One region of the Lentzea sp. JNUCC 0626 genome, then DNA from elsewhere that is predicted to be linked to it. Evidence: riboswitches for the same ligand, from Rfam matches in the RefSeq annotation. Region 1 holds a riboswitch; each other region holds the start of a gene.

What was found. Region 1 has a riboswitch for cobalamin ahead of JNUCC0626_RS10480 (ribonucleoside-diphosphate reductase subunit alpha). Riboswitches for the same ligand answer to the same signal wherever they lie in the genome.
Region 2: linked by a shared signal. The riboswitch ahead of JNUCC0626_RS07950 (CoA-acylating methylmalonate-semialdehyde dehydrogenase) and the one ahead of JNUCC0626_RS10480 (ribonucleoside-diphosphate reductase subunit alpha) in region 1 are both predicted to bind cobalamin.
Region 3: linked by a shared signal. The riboswitch ahead of JNUCC0626_RS42410 (putative cobaltochelatase) and the one ahead of JNUCC0626_RS10480 (ribonucleoside-diphosphate reductase subunit alpha) in region 1 are both predicted to bind cobalamin.
Region 4: linked by a shared signal. The riboswitch ahead of metE (5-methyltetrahydropteroyltriglutamate--homocysteine S-methyltransferase) and the one ahead of JNUCC0626_RS10480 (ribonucleoside-diphosphate reductase subunit alpha) in region 1 are both predicted to bind cobalamin.

What each region holds. Positions count from the first base shown of each region.
Region 1 is NZ_CP171635.1:2,346,221-2,350,903, reverse strand. It holds gene JNUCC0626_RS10490 (TetR/AcrR family transcriptional regulator) at 1-560, shown strand, start outside; gene JNUCC0626_RS10485 (aldo/keto reductase) at 666-1,706, shown strand; cobalamin riboswitch at 1,897-2,117, shown strand; gene JNUCC0626_RS10480 (ribonucleoside-diphosphate reductase subunit alpha) at 2,227-4,599, shown strand; gene JNUCC0626_RS10475 (ribonucleotide-diphosphate reductase subunit beta) at 4,596-4,683, shown strand, end outside.
Region 2 is NZ_CP171635.1:1,767,162-1,771,844, reverse strand. It holds gene JNUCC0626_RS07960 (CBM35 domain-containing protein) at 1-871, shown strand, start outside; partial or broken gene JNUCC0626_RS07955 (GntR family transcriptional regulator) at 858-1,478, opposite strand; cobalamin riboswitch at 1,647-1,814, shown strand; gene JNUCC0626_RS07950 (CoA-acylating methylmalonate-semialdehyde dehydrogenase) at 1,963-3,462, shown strand; gene JNUCC0626_RS07945 (acyl-CoA dehydrogenase family protein) at 3,471-4,610, shown strand; gene JNUCC0626_RS07940 (enoyl-CoA hydratase/isomerase family protein) at 4,607-4,683, shown strand, end outside.
Region 3 is NZ_CP171635.1:9,037,244-9,041,926, reverse strand. It holds gene cobO (cob(I)yrinic acid a,c-diamide adenosyltransferase) at 1-569, opposite strand, end outside; gene JNUCC0626_RS42410 (putative cobaltochelatase) at 635-2,542, opposite strand; cobalamin riboswitch at 2,580-2,712, opposite strand; gene JNUCC0626_RS42405 (threonine aldolase family protein) at 2,741-3,700, opposite strand; gene JNUCC0626_RS42400 (hypothetical protein) at 3,723-4,683, opposite strand, start outside.
Region 4 is NZ_CP171635.1:1,749,564-1,754,246, forward strand. It holds gene JNUCC0626_RS07850 (ribonucleotide reductase N-terminal alpha domain-containing protein) at 1-1,192, shown strand, start outside; gene JNUCC0626_RS07855 (hypothetical protein) at 1,195-1,347, shown strand; gene JNUCC0626_RS07860 (NUDIX domain-containing protein) at 1,779-2,048, shown strand; cobalamin riboswitch at 2,228-2,461, shown strand; gene metE (5-methyltetrahydropteroyltriglutamate--homocysteine S-methyltransferase) at 2,581-4,683, shown strand, end outside.

The sequences.
Region 1 (4,683 bases):
AGGTAGAGGCCGCCGTGCTGGGCGCGACCGAACGGCTGCTGCGCGACGGCACCGCCTTCACCGAACTCGGTGTGCAGCGCATCGCGGACGCGGCCGGCATCGCGCGGTCGACGTTCTACCTGTACTTCCGCGACAAGACCGACGTCATGCGGCGGATCACCGAGAACCTCGGCCGGGCCGCGTTCGAGGCACCGGGGACCGTCACCGCGGACCTGGAGTCGATCACGCGGTCGCAGGTGGAGATCTTCGCCTTCTACCGGGAACGCGCGCATCTGCTCGCCGCCATCGTCGAGGTCTCCGGCTACGAGCCGGAGATCCGCGACGTGTGGAACGCGGCCGTGCAGCGGTTCGCCGACAACATGACCCGCATGCTCGAGGAGGAGCAGGAGGCCGGCCGCACGTCCGCCGACCTCGTGCCGCACACGTGCGCCGAGGTCATCGTGTGGGGCGGGATGCGGGCGATCGCCCACCAGGTCGCCACGAACGGCCTCGAGTCCGACCTGGCCGTGGCCCGCGAACTCGCCGCCAACCAGTGGTACGGCGCGTTCCGCCGACCCTGAGGATTCACCCTCCGAAACCGCTCGACACCGACGCGCTGGTCCGTTCGGGTGTAGAGTCGGACACGATGTCGGACATGGTGTCCGAAAAGTCGTGAGGAGAGCTCGATGCAGTACCGCACGCTGGGCAAAACCGGACTCTGGGTCTCGGAGGTGTCCTTGGGCGCCATGACGTTCGGTGGCGCCACCGACCACCCGATCTGGGGTGCGGTCGGCGCGCTGGACGTGGCCCAGGCCCGCCGGCTCGTCGACGAGGCGCTCGACGCGGGCGTCAACCTGATCGACACCGCGGACGTCTACGCCGACGGCGAGTCCGAGAACCACCTCGGCGAGATCCTCGAAGGCCGCCGCGACCAGGTGTTGATCGCGACCAAGGCGATGGCGCGGTTCGGCCCCGGTCCCAACGACCTCGGCGCGACCCGCGTGCACCTGCTGCGCAGCATCGAGAGGAGCCTGCGGCGGCTCCGCACCGACCACATCGACCTGTTCCAGCTGCACAACACCGACTCGGTCACGCCGATGGAGGAGACGCTGAGCGCGCTCGACGACGCCGTGCGCCAGGGCAAGGTCCGGCACATCGGCGTCGCGAACTTCCCGGCCTGGCAGATCACGAAGGCGCTCGGCATCTCCGCGCTCAAGCAGCTCAACGGGTTCGTCGCGCTCCAGGCGCACTACTCGCTGCTGGTGCGCGACCTGGAGGCCGAGATCCTGCCGATGGTCGAGAGCGAGAACATCGGCCTGACCGTCTGGGGCCCGCTCGCCGCCGGGTACCTGACCGGCAAGTTCGACGCCGAGGGCAACAGCACGGACCCGTGGTCGCGCCGGGCGAAGGCCCCTCAGGCGATTCCGCCGGTCGACCCGTCCACCGCCGCGCCGATCGTCCACGTCGTCCGCGAAGTGGCCGAGCGCAACGGCACGAGCATGCCGCAGGTCGCGCTGGCGTGGCTGCTCGCCCGGCCCGCGGTCACCAGCGTCACGATCGGCGCCCGCACCGTCGAGCAGCTACGGGACAACCTCGCGGCCGTCGAGAACCCGTTGGCGGAGAAGGACCTCGCCGAACTGGACGCGATCAGCGCCCCGGCGCCGGTGTACCCGAAGTGGATCAACGACTACTCCGCCTCCGTGCGCGGTCCCGTGCCGCTCGGCTGAGCCTCGGGAGTTCAGGCGGCGAACGCCGCCGCCAACGGGGCCGAACGAACCGTCCTCAACGCCCACCACCTGCGCTGACCGCAGGGTCGTCCCGCCACGTCGCGAGCCGCGCGGCGGGACGTTTCAGGCACTGGTCCAACCGGGCGACACGCCCACTACATGTAGGTGCGTGTCTCATGATCGCGCCCATGTATTGTGTCCCGCAGCTGGTTCGGCCGATCATCCAGATCGGTCGTCGCAAGAGGGAACCCGGTGTGAATCCGGGACTGCCCCGCAGCGGTGAACGGGAACGAAAGCCGTCAGAAAGCACTGGACGAGGGTGTCTGGGAAGCGACGGCCGGTAGGCGCCTCGGTGATCGATCACCGGGCACGCCCGTGAGTCCGAAGACCTGCCAGCATCCCGCACGCGCCTGCGTGCGGGCGTCCGAGGCCCCGAGGGAGGGCGGGAGGACGTGGCGGTCGCGCGCGCCCGTTCACTCCTCGCTGCTCTCGTGGCCACCGAGCTCGCGAGGAGAGAGCTGTGACGGCGGTCGACACAGTCACCACCACGATGCGCGTCAAAAAACGCAACGGTTCACTCGAACCGGTCGACTTGAACAAGATCGTTCGCGCGGTCGAGCGTTGCACGGTCGGTCTGCACGACGTCGACCCGTTGAGGGTCGCGACCAAGACGATCAGCGGTCTCTACGACGGCGCCACCACGGAGGAGCTGGACAAGCTCTCGATCCAGACGGCGGCCGCCCTGGTCGCCGAGGAACCCGAGTACTCCAAGCTCGCCGCGGGCCTGCTGGCCGCGTTCATCGAGAAGGAGGTGCGCCGTCAGGGCGTGCAGTCCTTCAGCCAGAGCATCGCCCTCGGCCACGCCGAGGGCCTGATCGGCGACGCGACCGCGAAGTTCGTGGCCGCCAACGCCCGCAAGCTCGACGACGCCATCGACCTCGACGGCGACCGGCGGTTCGAGTACTTCGGCCTGCGCACCGTCTACGACCGGTACCTGCTGCGCCACCCGTCCCAGCGATCGGTGATCGAGCAGCCGCAGTACTGGTTGCTGCGCGTGGCGTGCGGGCTCTCGCACACCGCGGCCGAGGCGATCGACTTCTACCGGCTGATGTCGTCGCTCGCGTACCTGCCGAGCTCGCCGACGCTGTTCAACTCGGGCACCCAGCACACCCAGATGTCCTCGTGCTACCTGCTCGACTCGCCGAAGGATCAGCTGGAGTCGATCTACGAGCGCTACGCCCAGATCGCGCGGCTGTCGAAGTTCGCCGGCGGCATCGGCGTGCAGTGGTCGCGGGTGCGTTCGAGGGGTGCGCTGATCCGCGGCACGAACGGCCACTCGAACGGCATCGTGCCGTGGCTGCGCACCTTGGACGCGTCGGTCTCGGCCGTGAACCAGGGCGGCCGCCGCAAGGGCGCCGCGTGCGTGTACCTGGAGACGTGGCACCCGGACATCGAGGAGTTCCTGGAGCTCCGCGACAACACCGGTGAGGACGCGCGCCGCACGCACAACCTCAACCTGGCCAACTGGATCCCCGACGAGTTCATGCGCCGCGTCGAGGCGGACGCCGACTGGTCGTTGTTCGACCCGGACGAGATGCCGGAACTGGTCGACCTGTGGGGCGACGAGTTCGACCGCGCCTACCGCGCCGCCGAGGAAGCCGGCCGCGCGGTGCGGACCGTGAAGGCTCGTGACCTTTATGGACGGATGATCCGCACGCTCGCCCAGACCGGCAACGGCTGGATGACGTTCAAGGACACGTCGAACCGCACGTGCAACCAGACCGCGTCGCCGGAGAACGTGGTGCACCTGTCGAACCTGTGCACCGAGATCCTGGAGGTGACGAGCGACGAGGAGACCGCGGTCTGCAACCTCGGCTCAGTCAACCTCGGCGCTCACATCGACGACACTGCCGGTGACATCGACTGGGAGCGCCTGCGTTCCACCGTCCGCACGGCCGTGGTGTTCCTCGACCGCGTGATCGACATCAACTACTACCCGACCGAGCAGGCGGCGCAGTCCAACCCGCGCTGGCGCCCGGTGGGTCTCGGTGTCATGGGCCTGCAGGACGTGTTCTTCAAGCTGCGCCTGGCTTTCGACTCGCCCGCCGCGCGCGAGCTGTCGACGCGCATCGCCGAGGAGATCTACCTGACGGCTCTGGAGTCGTCGGCGGAGCTGGCCTCCTCGGCCGGTGCGCACCCGGCGTTCGCGGAAACTCGTGCCGCCAAGGGAGATCTGCAGCCCGACCTGTGGGGCGTCACGCCCACGCAGACCGCGCGCTGGGCGTCCGTGCGCGAGCGGATCTCCGAGCACGGCCTGCGCAACTCGCTGCTGATCGCCGTGGCTCCCACGGCCACGATCGCCTCGATCGCGGGCTGCTTCGAGTGCATCGAGCCGCAGGTGTCCAACACCTTCAAGCGCGAGACGCTCTCCGGTGAGTTCCTGCAGATCAACTCCTACCTGGTGCGCGAGCTCAAGTCCCGCGGCCTGTGGACGGACGCGATCCGCAACCGCCTCAAGCAGGACGAGGGGTCGGTGCAGGGTCTCGGCGAACTGCCCGCCGAGGTTCGCGAGCTGTTCCGCACCGCCTGGGAACTGCCGCAGAAGGCGTTGATCGAACTGGCCGCCGCGCGCGGCCCGTACATCGACCAGAGCCAGTCGCTGAACCTGTTCGTCGCCTCGCCGACGATCGGCAAGCTCTCCTCGATGTACCTCTACGCCTGGAAAGCCGGGCTGAAGACCACGTACTACCTGCGCTCCCGCCCCGCGACGCGCATCCAGCAGGCCACCGTCTCCGTCCCCGCCAGCGCGCCGGCCACCCCCGCCGCTGTCGCCGACGCCGAGGCGCTCGCCTGTTCCCTCGAAAACCCCGAAGCATGTGAGGCCTGCCAGTGACCGCCCTGTCCAACACCGCCCGCAAGAACGCCCTGCTCGACCCCGGCATGGACCTCACGCTGCGGCCGATGCGCTACCCGCTGT
Region 2 (4,683 bases), 580 kb from region 1:
GGTCGACGGCGGCGGAAACCTCGTCGTGCCGATCCGCCGGATGAACCGATACGACGGGTACCGCGTCGTCGTGAGCCCGGCGGCCGGCCCGGACGCGTACCCGTCGAAGTACGAGGCGGAGCAGGCCGTGGTGACGGAAGCCCTGCGGCACAACGGTGTTCCAGCGTCAGGCGGTGCGTACGTCGGAGGCCTCGACCACGCGGGCAGCGCGGTGACGTTCCCGGTGACCGTCGCCGCGACCGGCGTGTACGCGATGACCGTGCGGTACGCGGCGGGCGTCGGCCCGGCGGCCCACGCGGTGAGCGTGAACGGCGTGCGCCAGGGCGAGGTCGGCTATCCGGCCACGGGAGGCTGGGCGAGCTCCGAGCTGGGCACCGTCACGAAACGACTGGTGCTCCAGGCGGGCCGCAACGACGTCCGGCTCGGCCGGGGCACGGGCTACGCCGAACTGGACTACGTCGACGTGCGGCCGGACACCCACCGGTACGAGGCGGAGAACGCGGCGATCACGTCGGCGCGGGCGGTGCCGTACCGGTCGAACTACGTGCCCGACTACGTGGGCGGCATCGACGCGCCGGACAGCCAGGTCGAGTTCGTGGTGGACGCCCCGGTCACCGGCACGTACCGGCTCGCCATCGGTCACGCCAACGGCACGACCGCTCCGGCCGACCACACGGTGCTCGTGGGCGGAGTGGAGCGCGCGGTCGCGGTGTACCCGCCGAGCGGCTCGTGGCTGGGCACCGAGCAGCACGACCGCGCCGCCCGCGCCGCGACGGTCCTGGTGCCGCTGACCGCGGGAGAGAACAGGGTGGCGTTGCGGAAGCGGAACGGTTTCGCCGAACTGGACTGGCTGACCGTCACGACGCCGTGACGTCGGAAAGCAGGCCGGTCGCGGTGTGGCCGAGGTGCCGGAGCAACGCCGTCGCGGCGGCGTCGGCGTCACTGGCGAGCGCGGCCTCCTCCAGGGCGCGCTACTCGGCGAGGTGGTCGCGCTCCCCATTGCGGCTCGCCGACCAGCGGCGGTCGAGTTCGCTCGCGGTCCACAGCCGGTCGAAGGTGTCCAGCAGGGACGCGTTGCCGCAGCCTTCCAGCAGGATACGGTGGAAGATCCGGTGCGCTTCCGCCCACTCCTCGCTGTGGTGCTCGTCGGAGTCGCCGATGAACGCGGGGGTGAGTGCCAGCCGGTGGTGCGCCGCGCGGACCCAGGCCTCCCAGTCGAGGTCGCCCCGCTCGACAGACGAGCGCAGGACGGCCGGTTCGACGGTCATCCGGGCCTCCGCGATCTTCTGCCGGCGACGGTCCGAGTAGACGGGGACGGCGAAGCCGCGGTTCGGCAGCTGGTCGGCGAGGCCCTCGCTGACCAGGCGGACGAGCGCCTCGCGCACCACGGCCAGGCTCACGCCCTGTTCCTTGGCGAGGGCCTGCGGTTTCAGCGGGTCGCCGGGTGCGTGGGCGCCGCGCATGATCGCGTTCCGGATCGGTACTGAGCTGCCGGAGGGCGCCTTCCAGTTGCCCGACGACGCCCGTCTCTCGCACTACATCGGAGCGGCCCGCGGCGCCCCCGGCTGGTCACGGCCCGGGGGCGCCGCTTTCTTCCGGGTGACGTGACCTGGCGCACTCTCGACATAGTAGGAAGTCCTACTTTATGTTGGCCGAAGGTCCACGGTGCAGGGAAGCCGGTGCGAGTCCGGCGCGGTCCCGCCACTGTGACCGGGGAGTGGTGTCCCATCAGCAGGCCACTGGCGCGAGCCGGGAAGGCCGGGGCCCCACGTCGATCCGGGAGCCAGGATACCGGCTGTGGACGTCCGTGTTCGTCCACGAGGATGGAGCTGAACGCATGCAGATTCTTCCTGCCTGCGCGAGAAACGCGATCCCACAGCCATAAGCCGTGCTGTCGCCGTGCCCGGTCGTCCATATGCGACTCGGGCGGCTCCGTCCTGCGCTCTGACGGAAGGATCTCCTGTGAGCAAGGAACTGCACCACTTCGTCGGTGGCAAGCCCGTGCCCGGCACGTCCGGCCGGTTCGCCGACGTCTTCGACCCGAGTACTGGCGCCGTTCAGGCGCGGGTGCCGCTGGCGTCCGCCGCCGAGGTTTCCGACGCCGTCGCGGACGCCGTTGCCGCCCAGCGGGAGTGGGCCGCGTGGAACCCCCAGCGCCGGGCCCGCGTGCTGATGAAGTTCGTCGAGCTCGTGCGGGCCGAGGAGGAGAGCCTCGCGCGGCTCTTGTCGTCCGAGCACGGCAAGACCGTGGCCGACGCGCGCGGGGACATCCAGCGGGGACTGGAGGTCGTCGAGTTCGCGATCGGCGTTCCGCATCTGCTCAAGGGCGACTTCACCGACAACGCGGGCACCGGCATCGACGTCTACTCGATGCGTCAGCCGCTCGGGGTGGTCGTGGGCATCACGCCGTTCAACTTCCCCGCCATGATCCCGCTGTGGAAGGCCGCTCCGGCGATCGCCTGCGGCAACGCGTTCGTGCTCAAGCCGTCCGAGCGCGACCCGTCGGTGCCGTTGCGGCTGGCCGAGCTGTTCCTCGAGGCTGGTCTGCCACCGGGCGTTTTCTCCGTGGTCAACGGGGACAAGGAGGCGGTCGACGCGCTGCTCACCGACCCGAGGGTCGAGGCGGTCGGGTTCGTCGGGTCCTCCGCGATCGCCGAGTACATCTACACCACCGCCGCCGCGCACGGGAAGCGCGCGCAGTGCTTCGGTGGCGCCAAGAACCACATGATCGTAATGCCGGACGCCGACCTCGACCAGGTCGTGGACGCGCTGGTCGGTGCCGGGTACGGGTCCGCCGGCGAGCGGTGCATGGCGATCTCGGTGGCGGTTCCGGTCGGTGAGGCGACGGCGGACGCGCTGGTCGCGAAGCTCGCGGAACGCGCGCGGGCGTTGAAGGTCGGGCCCGCGCTGGACGACACCTCGGACTTCGGGCCGCTGGTCACCTCCGACGCCGTGCACCGGGTGCGCGAGTACGTGCACATCGGTGTGGCCGAAGGTGCCGAGCTGGTCGTGGACGGGCGGGACGTCACCGTGCCGGGCCACGAGAACGGCTTCTACCTGGGCGCGTGCCTGTTCGACCGGGTCACGCCCGAGATGCGGATCTACCGCGAGGAGATCTTCGGGCCGGTGCTGTCGATCGTGCGCGCCGCCGACTACGAGGCGGCGCTGCGGCTGCCGAGCGAGCACGAGTACGGCAACGGCGTCGCGATCTTCACGCGGGACGGCGACACCGCGCGCGACTTCACCTCGCGGGTCAACACCGGCATGGTCGGCGTGAACGTGCCCATCCCCGTGCCGATCGCCTACCACACGTTCGGCGGGTGGAAGCGGTCCGGATTCGGTGACCTCAACCAGCACGGGCCGGACTCGATCCGCTTCTACACCAAGACGAAGACCGTCACCTCGCGCTGGCCGTCCGGTGTGAAGAACGGCGCCAGCTTCGTGATCCCGACGATGAGCTGAGGCCGCGGATGAGGCTCGACGAAGACCAACGCGCGCTGCGCGAGACGGTGGCCGAGTTCGCCGCCGAACACCTCGCGCCGCACGCCGTGGAATGGGACCAGAGCAAGCACTTCCCCGCGGACGTGCTGCGCAAGGCCGCCCAGCTCGGGCTCGGCGGCGTGTACCTGCCGGAGGACGTCGGTGGTTCCGGGCTCGGCCGCCTCGACGGCGTGCTGGTGTTCGAGGCGCTCGCGACCGGCTGCCCGTCACTGGCCGCCTACACCTCGATCCACAACATGGTCGCCACCATGATCGACCGGTTCGGCAGCGAGGCCCAGCGCCACCGCTACCTGCCGCGTATGGCGACGATGGACTGGTTCGGCAGCTACTGCCTCACCGAGCCGGACGCCGGGTCGGACGCCGCCGCGTTGTCCACCAGGGCGGTGCGCGACGGCGAGGACTACGTGCTGGACGGGGTGAAGCAGTTCATCTCCGGCGCGGGCGCCGCCGAGGTGTACGTCGTGCTGGCTCGCACCGGAGGCATCGGCGCGGCCGGGATCTCGGCGTTCGTCGTCGACAAGGACACTCCGGGGCTCTCGTTCGGACCGAACGAGGTCAAGATGGGCTGGAACGCCCAGCCCACCCGCCAGGTGGTCCTCGACGGTGCGCGCGTACCCGCCACGGCGTTGCTGGGTGGCGAGGGCGGCGGGTTCAAGGTCGCGATGTCCGCTTTGGACGGTGGACGGCTCAACATCGCCGCCTGCTCCCTGGGCGGCGCGGGCACCGCGCTGGACAAGGCGCTGCGGCACCTGTCCGAACGGTCGGCGTTCGGCGCCAGGCTGTCGGAGGCGCAGGCGCTGCGGTTCCGGCTGGCCGACATGCGCACCGAACTGGAGGCCGGACGCACGCTGCTGTGGCGGGCCGCCGACGCGCTCGACCACGGCGACGCGAACGCCACGGCGTTGTCCGCCATGGCCAAGCGGTTCTGCACCGACGCGGGGTTCGAGATCGCGAACCAGGCGTTGCAGCTGCACGGGGGCTACGGCTACCTGACCGAGTACGGGCTGGAGAAGATCGTCCGCGACCTGCGGGTGCATCAGATCCTGGAAGGGACCAACGAGATCATGCGGATCATCATCTCCCGCCGGATGTTCCAGGAGGCGATGTGAGCGACGTCGAGTTCCACGTCCACAGCGGACTGGGCCGCATCACCCTCAACCGGCCCAAGGCCATCAACGCGCT
Region 3 (4,683 bases), 3.9 Mb from region 1:
TGCTTGACCTTCGTCATCTCCACCACGAGGTCCGCCGCGTCGATCAGCTTCTGCGGCGCGTGCCGCCCGGTGATCACCACGTGCTGGTGACCGGGCCGGGAAGCCAGCGCGTCCACCACCTCGTCCACGTCGATCCAGCCCCAGTGCAGCGGGTACGTGAACTCGTCCAGCACGTAGAACCCGTGCCGTTCGCTCTGAAGGCGGCGCGCGATCTCCGCCCAGCCTTCACGTGCGGCGGCGGCGTGGTCGTCCTCGGTGCCCTGCTTGCGGGTCCAGGACCAGCCCTCGCCCATCTTGTGCCACTCGACGGCACCGCCCTCGCCGGTCTCGTCGTGCAGCCGGCCGAGCGCCTTGAACGCGGACTCCTCGCCCACCTTCCACTTGGCGGACTTCACGAACTGGAACACGCCGATGTCCCAGCCCTGGTTCCAGCCGCGCAGCGCCATGCCGAACGCCGACGTCGACTTCCCCTTCATCTCGCCGGTGTGCAGCATCAGCAACGGGCGGTTGCGGCGCTGCCGGGTGGTCAGGCCGTCCTTCGGAACCTCGGTGGGTTGTCCTTGGGGCACAGGGGTTTCTCCTTGCTCGTTGGTCGCTGCTCCGCAGACTCCGGTGAGTTCGCCGGGAAGCGAACTCACGCGGCCCGGACGACGCCGGCGAGGTGGTCGGCGGACAGCTGCTCGAGCCGGACGCAGGTGCCCTGCAACGCCTCGGCGATCTTCGCGGCGAGCCCGAGGCGGACGTGGCCCTGTTCGCAGTCGACGACCACGACGGCGGTCTGCTCCAGCAGTCCGGCGGCCTTCAGCGCGTCCTTGGTCGGGTCGCCGCCGAGGCCACTCGACGTAGCCCGGCCGTCCGTCAGCAGCACCACCAGCGGACGCTTGCGCGGGTCCCGCAGCCGTTCGATCTCCAGCACGCGGTGGGCCTTCAGCAGACCGTCCGCCAACGGCGTGCGGCCGCCGGTGCGCATCTTCTTCAACCGCGTCGCGGCGGCGTCCACGGAAGTCGTGGGCGGCAGGGCGACCTCGGCGGTCTGGCCCCGGAACGTCACCACACCCACCTTGTCGCGGCGCTGGTAGGCGTCGCGCAGCAACGAGATCACCGCGCCGCTGACCGCCGACATCCGCTTCTGCGCGGCCATCGAGCCGGAGGCGTCGACGACGAACAACACGAGGTTCGACTCCTTGCCCTCCCGCACGGCCTTGCGCAGGTCGGCGGCGGTGAGCAGCAGTCCGGGACCGCTGCGGCCCCGCGCGGCCTGGTGCGGCGCGGCGGTCGTCAGCGTGTCGACCAGGTGCAGCCCACTGCCGTCCACAGTGGACGAACGAACGATCCGGCCGGTGCGGGCACGGGCCCGGGAACGCTTGCCCGGCGCACCTTCCCCGACGCCGGGAACCTCCAGCAGCCGCGCCTTGAACGCGGGCGAGGGTTCCGGTGCCGGACGGTCGGCAGGCGCGTTCCCGTTGCCCTTCGGGCCTTCCTGCGGTTCGGGCAGCTCGCCACCGCCGGGGCCGTCGTCGTCCGGACCCTCGTCCGAAGGCTCTTCGGCGTGCTCGGCCGCCTGCTTCATGGCGTCCTCGAGCTGCTGCTCCTCGATGCCGGGCTCGTCGAACGGGTCGCGGCGGCGCCGGTGCGGCAGCGCGAGCCGGACGGCGGTCTCGACGTCGATCTCCTCGACCGCGCCGACCCCGCGCCACGCTGCGTGCGCGACGGCGGCACGGGCGACCACGAGGTCCGCGCGCATGCCGTCGACCTCGAAAGCCGCGCAGACAGCGGCGATCCGGCGCAGCTCACCGTCCGGAAGGGACACTCCGGCCAACCGCGACCGGGCGTCGGTGATCTGCTGCTTCAGCTGCACGTCCTCATCGGCCCAGCGAGCGGCGAACCCGACCGGGTCGGCCTCGTAGGCGAGCCGGCGACGGATGACCTCGGTGCGCACGGCGACGTCCCGCGCGGCCTTCACGGCCACGGTCAGCCCGAACCGGTCGAGCAGCTGCGGCCGCAGCTCACCTTCCTCGGGGTTCATCGTGCCGACCAGCAGGAACTGCGACGGGTGCGACACCGACACGCCCTCGCGTTCGACGTGCGCACGCCCCATCGCGGCGGCGTCGAGCAGCAGGTCGACCAGGTGGTCGTGCAGCAGGTTGACCTCGTCGACGTAGAGCACGCCCCGGTGCGCGGCGGCCAGCAGGCCGGGCTGGAACGCGCGCTTGCCCTCGGTCAGCGCTTTCTCCAGGTCGAGCGACCCGACCAGGCGGTCCTCGGTGGCACCGACGGGCAGTTCGACGAGCCGGGCTGGGCGCCGCTCCACGCCGTCGTGCGGTGCGTCGGGGCAGTCGGTGGTCCCGGGCGCGCACCCGAACCGGCAGCCCGCCGAGACGTCGAGCTCCGGCAGCAACGCGGCCAGCGCACGCACGATGGTCGACTTCGCGGTCCCCTTCTCGCCTCGGACGAGAACGCCGCCGATGCCGGGGTGCACGGCGTTCAGCAGCAGGGCGAGCCGGAGGTCGTCATGGCCGACGACAGCCGAAAACGGGAACATGCTCAGCGAAGTCCTTCCTCGGGTGTCCACGCCCGCGGTGAGGTGAAGAGGGGGACGAGTTCCTGACTTCCGGCGTCCAAAACCGGTCACAGTCGCGGGACGGCGCCGGAGTTCCACCGGCTTCCTCGCGTTCCCCTCACAGCCCCGGCATCGTCGCACTTCGCACGGCCGGGTCCAACAGCCAGGTGAGCGACGTCGCTAGATCAGCCCGAGGAACTCCTGCCACGTTGCCCTGACCTCGTCCGCCGTCCACTCCAGCGCGGGGCCGGCCACGGTCACCTCGGTCTTGGCCAGCGGCCCGTCCTGCCAGAACCCGCCGAGGAACTTGCCGCTCAACTCCTTGAGCCGGGCCGGGTCGCCGGGCAGGTGCAGCGCGAACTGGTGGGTGTGCGGTTCGGGCTGGTCCATCGCCTGAGCGACGACCTTGGCGTGCGCGACGTACTCGCCGAGCTTCGGCAGGACCGTGTCCAGGCCGTGCAACGCCGACAGCGCGGCGGGCCACTGCTGGAACAGCATGCCGCCGTACCGGTGCCGCCAGACCCGTGCCTGCTCGACGAAGTCCCGCGACCCGGCCAGCGCCGCCCCGGAGATGCCTTCGAGGGACTTGTAGAACGACACGTAGACCGAGTCGAACAGCCCCGCGATCTCGGGCAACGGCTTGCCCAGGCCGTGCGTGCTCTCCCACAGCCGCGCGCCGTCGAGGTGCACGACCGCGTCCCGTTCGCGGGCCAGGTCGACCGTCGCGGTCAGCTCGTCCCAGGTCGGGAGGACGAACCCGGCCTCGCGGTCCGGCACCTCCAGCAGCAGCGTCCCGAACGGCTCGGGGCACGTCCCGACGTCGGCGTTGCGCACCTTGATCGGCCGCAGCCCGGACAGCACGGTCAGCGCGTCGTCCTCGTGGTGCAGCGGGTGCGCCTGCGGGTGCATCGCGACGATCGGGTTGTGCGTGCGGTCGGCCCAGCACCGCAACGCGATCTGCTGCGCCATCGTCCCGGTCGGCACGAACAACGCGGCCTCGGTGCCGAGCAACGCGGCGACCCGCTCCTCCAGCGCACCCACCGGGCCGCCGTCGCCGTACCGGTCGGGGTCGACGTCCGGCACCGGGCCGAGCGTCTCCAGCAGCGTCTTCTTGCGGACTCCCGAGAGCTGACGGTTCATCACCCCAGCATCAAACCTCAGGTCAACGGCTCACAGCCACCGACTTCGGCGCGCGGAACGACAGCAGGTTCAGCCACTCCGGTCGTGGTCCGACCAGGTGCAACGACGGTTCGTGCGCCGCCACCGTGCGCAACGTCACGGCGGCCTCCAGCCGGGCGAGCCCCGCGCCCAGGCAGAAGTGGCGGCCGTACCCGAACGCCAGGTGGCGCGAGTCGGTTTCCTTACCGCTCAACAACAACACGAGCTCCGCACCGGCCGGAACGTGCACACCGGACAGAACGACCTCACGCGCGGTCAGCCGCCGCCACGTCACCACGGGCGTTTCGGTCCGCAGCACGTCCTCGACGAACGCCTCCGCGACGCCGGGTTCGGGCAGCCGCGCCCACAGCGAACGGTCCTGCAACGCGCGCCGCAACGCCGTGGACAGCAACTGGGTCGTCGTCTCCTGGCCGGCGATCAGCAGGAAGTAGCAGAGGCCCGCGGAGTCCTCGGCGGACACACCGGCGTCGGCCAGCGCGCAGAACAAGTCGCCGTCGCGGGCGTGATAGCGCTTGATCAGCCATTGGTGGAAGTCGCCGACGTCGCCGACCAGCTCCAGCTGACGTTCGCGGGTGATGTCGCCCCAGAAGAACTCCAGCGACCCGGAGCTCCACCGCTTCAGCGTCGGGATGTCGACGTTGGGCAGTCCGAGGATGTCCATCAGCACGATCGCGGGCAGGTCCCAGGCGAGGTCCCGCACGAGATCCGTGCCACCCAGGCGTTCCAGAACGAGGGCTTCGATGCGAGGCTCCGCAGCGGCAACGCGCGCGGCCGTGAAGAACGACGCCACGAGTCGCCGCAGGTCAGCGTGTGACTCGGACCCGTTGTTCGCGAGCGTCGGCGGGAGCGAGAAGCGGGCGCGGACCAGTGATCGCAACGCCGCCGGAGCCACCGGCGTCACGGCGGTCAGCGCGTTGTCGGGCAGGTACGTGACGGGATCGGCC
Region 4 (4,683 bases), 600 kb from region 1:
GACCAACCAGATCAGTCAGGGTTCGACCCGGCGCGGGTCGTGGGCCGGGTACCTGCCGGTCGACCACGACGACTTCTTCGAGCTGGCCGACCTGATCTTCCGGGAGCCGGCGAACAAGAACGTCGGCTGGATCTTCACCCAGGACTTCATCGACCGGCTCGTCTCCGGCGACGCCGACGCACTCGCCCGGTACAAGCGGGTTCTGAAGATCCGGGCGGTCCTCGGCAAGGGCTACATCTGGAAGGTCGACACCGTCAACGACCTCCAGACCGAGAGCTACAAGGCGAACGGCCTGGCCAACAAGGCGTCCAACCTGTGCTCGGAGATCACGCTGTTCTCCGACGAGGACCACTCGTACACCTGCGTGCTGTCGTCGCTGAACCTGGCCACGTACCGCGAGTGGGAGGGCACCGACGTCGCGTTCACCGCGACGGTCTTCCTCGACGCGGTCGCCGAGGCGTTCCTGCGCCGGGCCCGTGAGATCCGCGGCCTGGAGCGGGCGATCCGCTACACCGAGAAGGCCCGCAGCCTGGGCCTCGGTGTCATGGGCTACCACGACATGCTCCAGCAGCGGATGATCGCGTTCGAGTCGCCGGAAGCCCGCGAGATCAACAAGGCGGTGTTCGCTTCGATCGCCGAGCAGGCGAACCGGGCCTCGGTGTGGATGGGTGAGGTCGCCGGAGTTCCCGAGTGGTGCGTCGGGCGGCGCAACAGCCACCTGATGGCGGTCGCCCCGACGATGAGCACCGCGTTGATCGTCGGCGGCACCAGCCAGGGCATCGAACCGTTCGTGGCGAACGTCTGGAACCAGACCACCTCGGCGGGTGAGATGGCCCGGGCCAACCCGAACCTGGTCTCGTTGATGAAGGAACGGGACGTCTACACCAGCGAGACGATCGACGACATCGTCGACAACGACGGCTCGGTGCAGCACGTGGACTGGCTGAAGGACGAGGAGAAGTCGGTCTTCAAGACTGCCTACGAGATCGACCAGGAAGTCATTCTCACGCAGGCCGCCGACCGGCAGCGGTTCATCGACCAGTCGCAGTCGCTGAACCTGTTCTTCAACGCGGACGCGACCCCTCAGGAAATCAGCCGCATTCACAAGAAGGCGCTGCTGGACCCGTACATCAAGAGTCTTTACTACATGCGTTCCCGGGCGGGCGTGCAGGCAAGCAAACAGAGGAGATGAGAATGAGTGAGCAGAGTGCCGTGATCGAGGCGGCGGGTCCGGTGGCGACGGAGGGCTCCGCCGACGCGGACTTCGCGATCGACTGGGACGACGACGACATGGAAGTGGGCCTGACCTGCCGCATGGAAGAGGGCTGCGTGACCTGCGAAGGCTGACCCTGGCGGCCACAGCTGCACGCCGGTGCCTGGTGCGGAGGTCGACGCCTCCAGGTGGTGCCGCTCTGGTCCGTGCGCCTTCGGCCACAACGCGGGCAGGTTTTTCCTCTGGCGGGCGGCAAGTTAGGTACCTAACTTGCCGCCCGCGGCGGCGTTAGGTCGCCTGTACCAGTTTCCTGAGTCTCCCTGGCTGGGCCGAGGACGGGCTTGCGGGCGGATGCTGTCGAACGTGCGTGGTGACCACTCGCCACCGATCAACAGCATGCGGTTCAGGTGGTCGAGCACTCGCTGGACTTTCCTCGTGTCTGGTTTTGTTGGCGTGTCGAGGCTCTTGCGGCGAACGCGGAGACTGTAAGTGGTTTCGGTGTCAGTGGAGCTGCCTCCCCAGCCGGTGCTGGTAGCGATGTCCCAACCGCGTTGGCGTCGCATCTGTGCGGCGAAGGCACGCAGGTCGTGGATCTTGCAGCCGCAGTTCAGGCGCAGACTTTTGCCCACGTAGGTGGCGCGGTCATTGGGTTCGCGGTCTTGAGGGACCAGCTGACCGAGTGCCAGGTGGGGGCTTGCAGTCCGGCGAGACCCCTGTGCAGGCGCTACGGCGGGAGTTGCGCGAGGAAGTCGGCCTCGTCGTCGACGATGATCCGCCGCGTGTCTGGCGTCAGGAGGTGCTGTCGCCCAGGTACGCCACGGACTGCAGGTGGTAGACGTTGGCTGAGATAGCCGGCTATCGAGGTGCTGACTTGTTCTCCCCGCGCGACCTCGCCTCGCCGGTCGCGACCTTGCTCACCGAAGAAGTTCCGGCTGAGCCGCTCTTGCTCGGGTTGTGAACAACTGGTTCCCATGGGCTGGGACAAGACCTAGAAATCGAGCGGTCCTGTACCGCTACAGTGAGTGTGCAGCTGGTTCGGCCGTCGCGAGTTCGTGGTGGTGGTCGAGGCAAGAGGGAATCCGGTGTGAATCCGGGACTGCCCCGCAGCGGTGAGTGGGAACGACCGCCGTCTGCCTCTTCGAGAGGCGAGCACTGAGCCGGGAGGCTTGGGAAGCGACGGCCAGTAGGAACCCGGCGCGAGCCGGAACGCCCATGAGTCCGAAGACCTGCCCGCTGTGCATCCACGACCGTGGGTGCAGGCCGAGACCTCGCGGGTGGGTCGGTGGCGAAGCACGGCCCGGTCAACGGCCGTGGTTTGTCGCGCGCTCCTTTCCGCAGGTCCACGTGGACTCGCGAAGGAGAGCCCCGTGACCCAGACCGTTCCGTCCAGCCGTGCCACCGTCCACGGCTATCCGCGCCAGGGTGCGCAGCGGCAGTTGAAGAAGGCGATCGAGTCCTACTGGGCTGGTCGCAGCGATGCCGATGCCCTGCTGCGTACCGCGCGTGAGCTGCGGTTGCAGAACCTGGCGGAGCTGCGTGACGCCGGGATCGACGAGGTTCCGAGCAACTACTTCTCGTTCTACGACCACGTGCTGGACACGGCCGTGCTGTTCGGTGCGGTTCCGGAGCGGCACCTGGCCGCGGTTCCCGACGCCACGACTCCGGCAGGTCAGCTGGACCGCTACTTCGCGATGGCTCGCGGTACCGCGGAGGCGCCGCCGCTGGAGATGACGAAGTGGTTCGACACCAACTACCACTACCTCGTGCCCGAACTCGGCCCAGACACCACCTTCACCCTCGACGCGAGCAAGCCGCTCGCCGAGTTCGCCGAAGCGTTCGCCGAGGGTGTGACGACGCGGCCGGTGCTGGTCGGGCCGGTCACGTTCCTGTTGCTGGCCAAGGACCCGACGGGCACCGAAGGCTTCCGGCCACTGGACCTGCTGGACCAGCTCGTGCCGCTGTACGCGGAGCTGCTGGGCAAGCTGCACGAGGCAGGCGCGGAGTGGGTGCAGATCGACGAGCCCGCGCTCGTGACCGACCAGCCGGCCGACGTGCTGGCCAAGGTCGCGGAGACCTACGCGCGGCTGGCCGCCGCACCTGCGCGCCCGAAGATCCTGGTCGCGACGTACTTCGACCGGCTCGGGGACGCGTTGCCGGTGCTGGCGAAGGCTCCTGTCGAGGGGCTGGCGCTGGACTTCACCGGTGATGCCGCGGCCAACCTCGACGCGCTCGCGTCCGTGGGTGGGCTGGGGGACAAGCGGCTTGTCGCCGGTGTGGTCAACGGGCGCAACATCTGGGCCGCGGATCTCACCGCCGCGTTGAGCACCCTCGGCACCCTGCTCGGGCTGGCGGGGTCGGTGGACGTGGCGGCGTCGTGTTCGTTGTTGCACGTGCCGTACGACGTGACGCTGGAGAGCGATCTCGACACCGAGATCGCGGGCTGGTTGTCGTTCGCGCGGCAGAAGCTCGAGGAGATCGTCACGCTGCGACGCGGGCTGACCGAGGGCCACGCCGCGATCAGCAACGTCCTGCACGTCAACCAGAGCCGGTTGGCGTCGCGGGCGGCGTCGCCGATCGTGAAGGTGCCCGCGGTGCGTGAGCGGGTCGCCGCGGTCACGGCCGCGGACCTGCGGCGCACCAGCGCGTACGGCACGCGGGCGAAGGCTCAGCACGAGCGGTTGAACCTGCCCCAGCTGCCGACCACGACCATCGGCTCGTTCCCGCAGACGCAGGAGCTGCGCAAGGCCCGTGCCGAGGTCCGGTCCGGGAAGATCGACCAGGCCGCGTACCAGGAGGCGATGCGCGCCGAGATCCGGTCGGTGATCGCCGAGCAGGAGAAGATCGGGCTGGACGTGCTGGTGCACGGCGAGCCCGAGCGCAACGACATGGTGCAGTACTTCGGCGAGCAGCTCACGGGGTTCCTGGCCACGCAGCACGGCTGGGTGCAGTCCTACGGCACGCGCTACGTCCGGCCGCCGCTGATCGTCGGCGACGTTTCCCGGCCCGCGCCGATGACCGTCGAGTGGTCTACCTACGCGCAGAGCCAGACGGAACGTCCGGTCAAGGGCATGCTCACCGGTCCGGTGACAATGCTCGCGTGGTCGTTCGTGCGCGACGACCAGCCGGAGGGCGACACCGCACGGCAGGTCGCGCTCGCGTTGCGCGACGAGGTCGTGGACCTGGAGGCGGCCGGGATCTCGGTGATCCAGGTCGACGAGCCGGCGCTGCGCGAGACCCTGCCGCTGCGCACGGCCGACCGGGCCGCGTACCTGGAGTGGGCCGTCGCCTCGTTCCAACTGGCGACGGCGGGCGTGCGGGACGACACGCAGGTCCACACGCACATGTGCTACGCGGAGTTCGGTGATGTCCTCCAGGCCATTGTGGACATGGACGCCGACGTGATCAGCCTGGAGGCGGCGCGGTCGAACATGGCCATCGTCGACGGGCTCGCACAGGCCGGTTACCCGAAC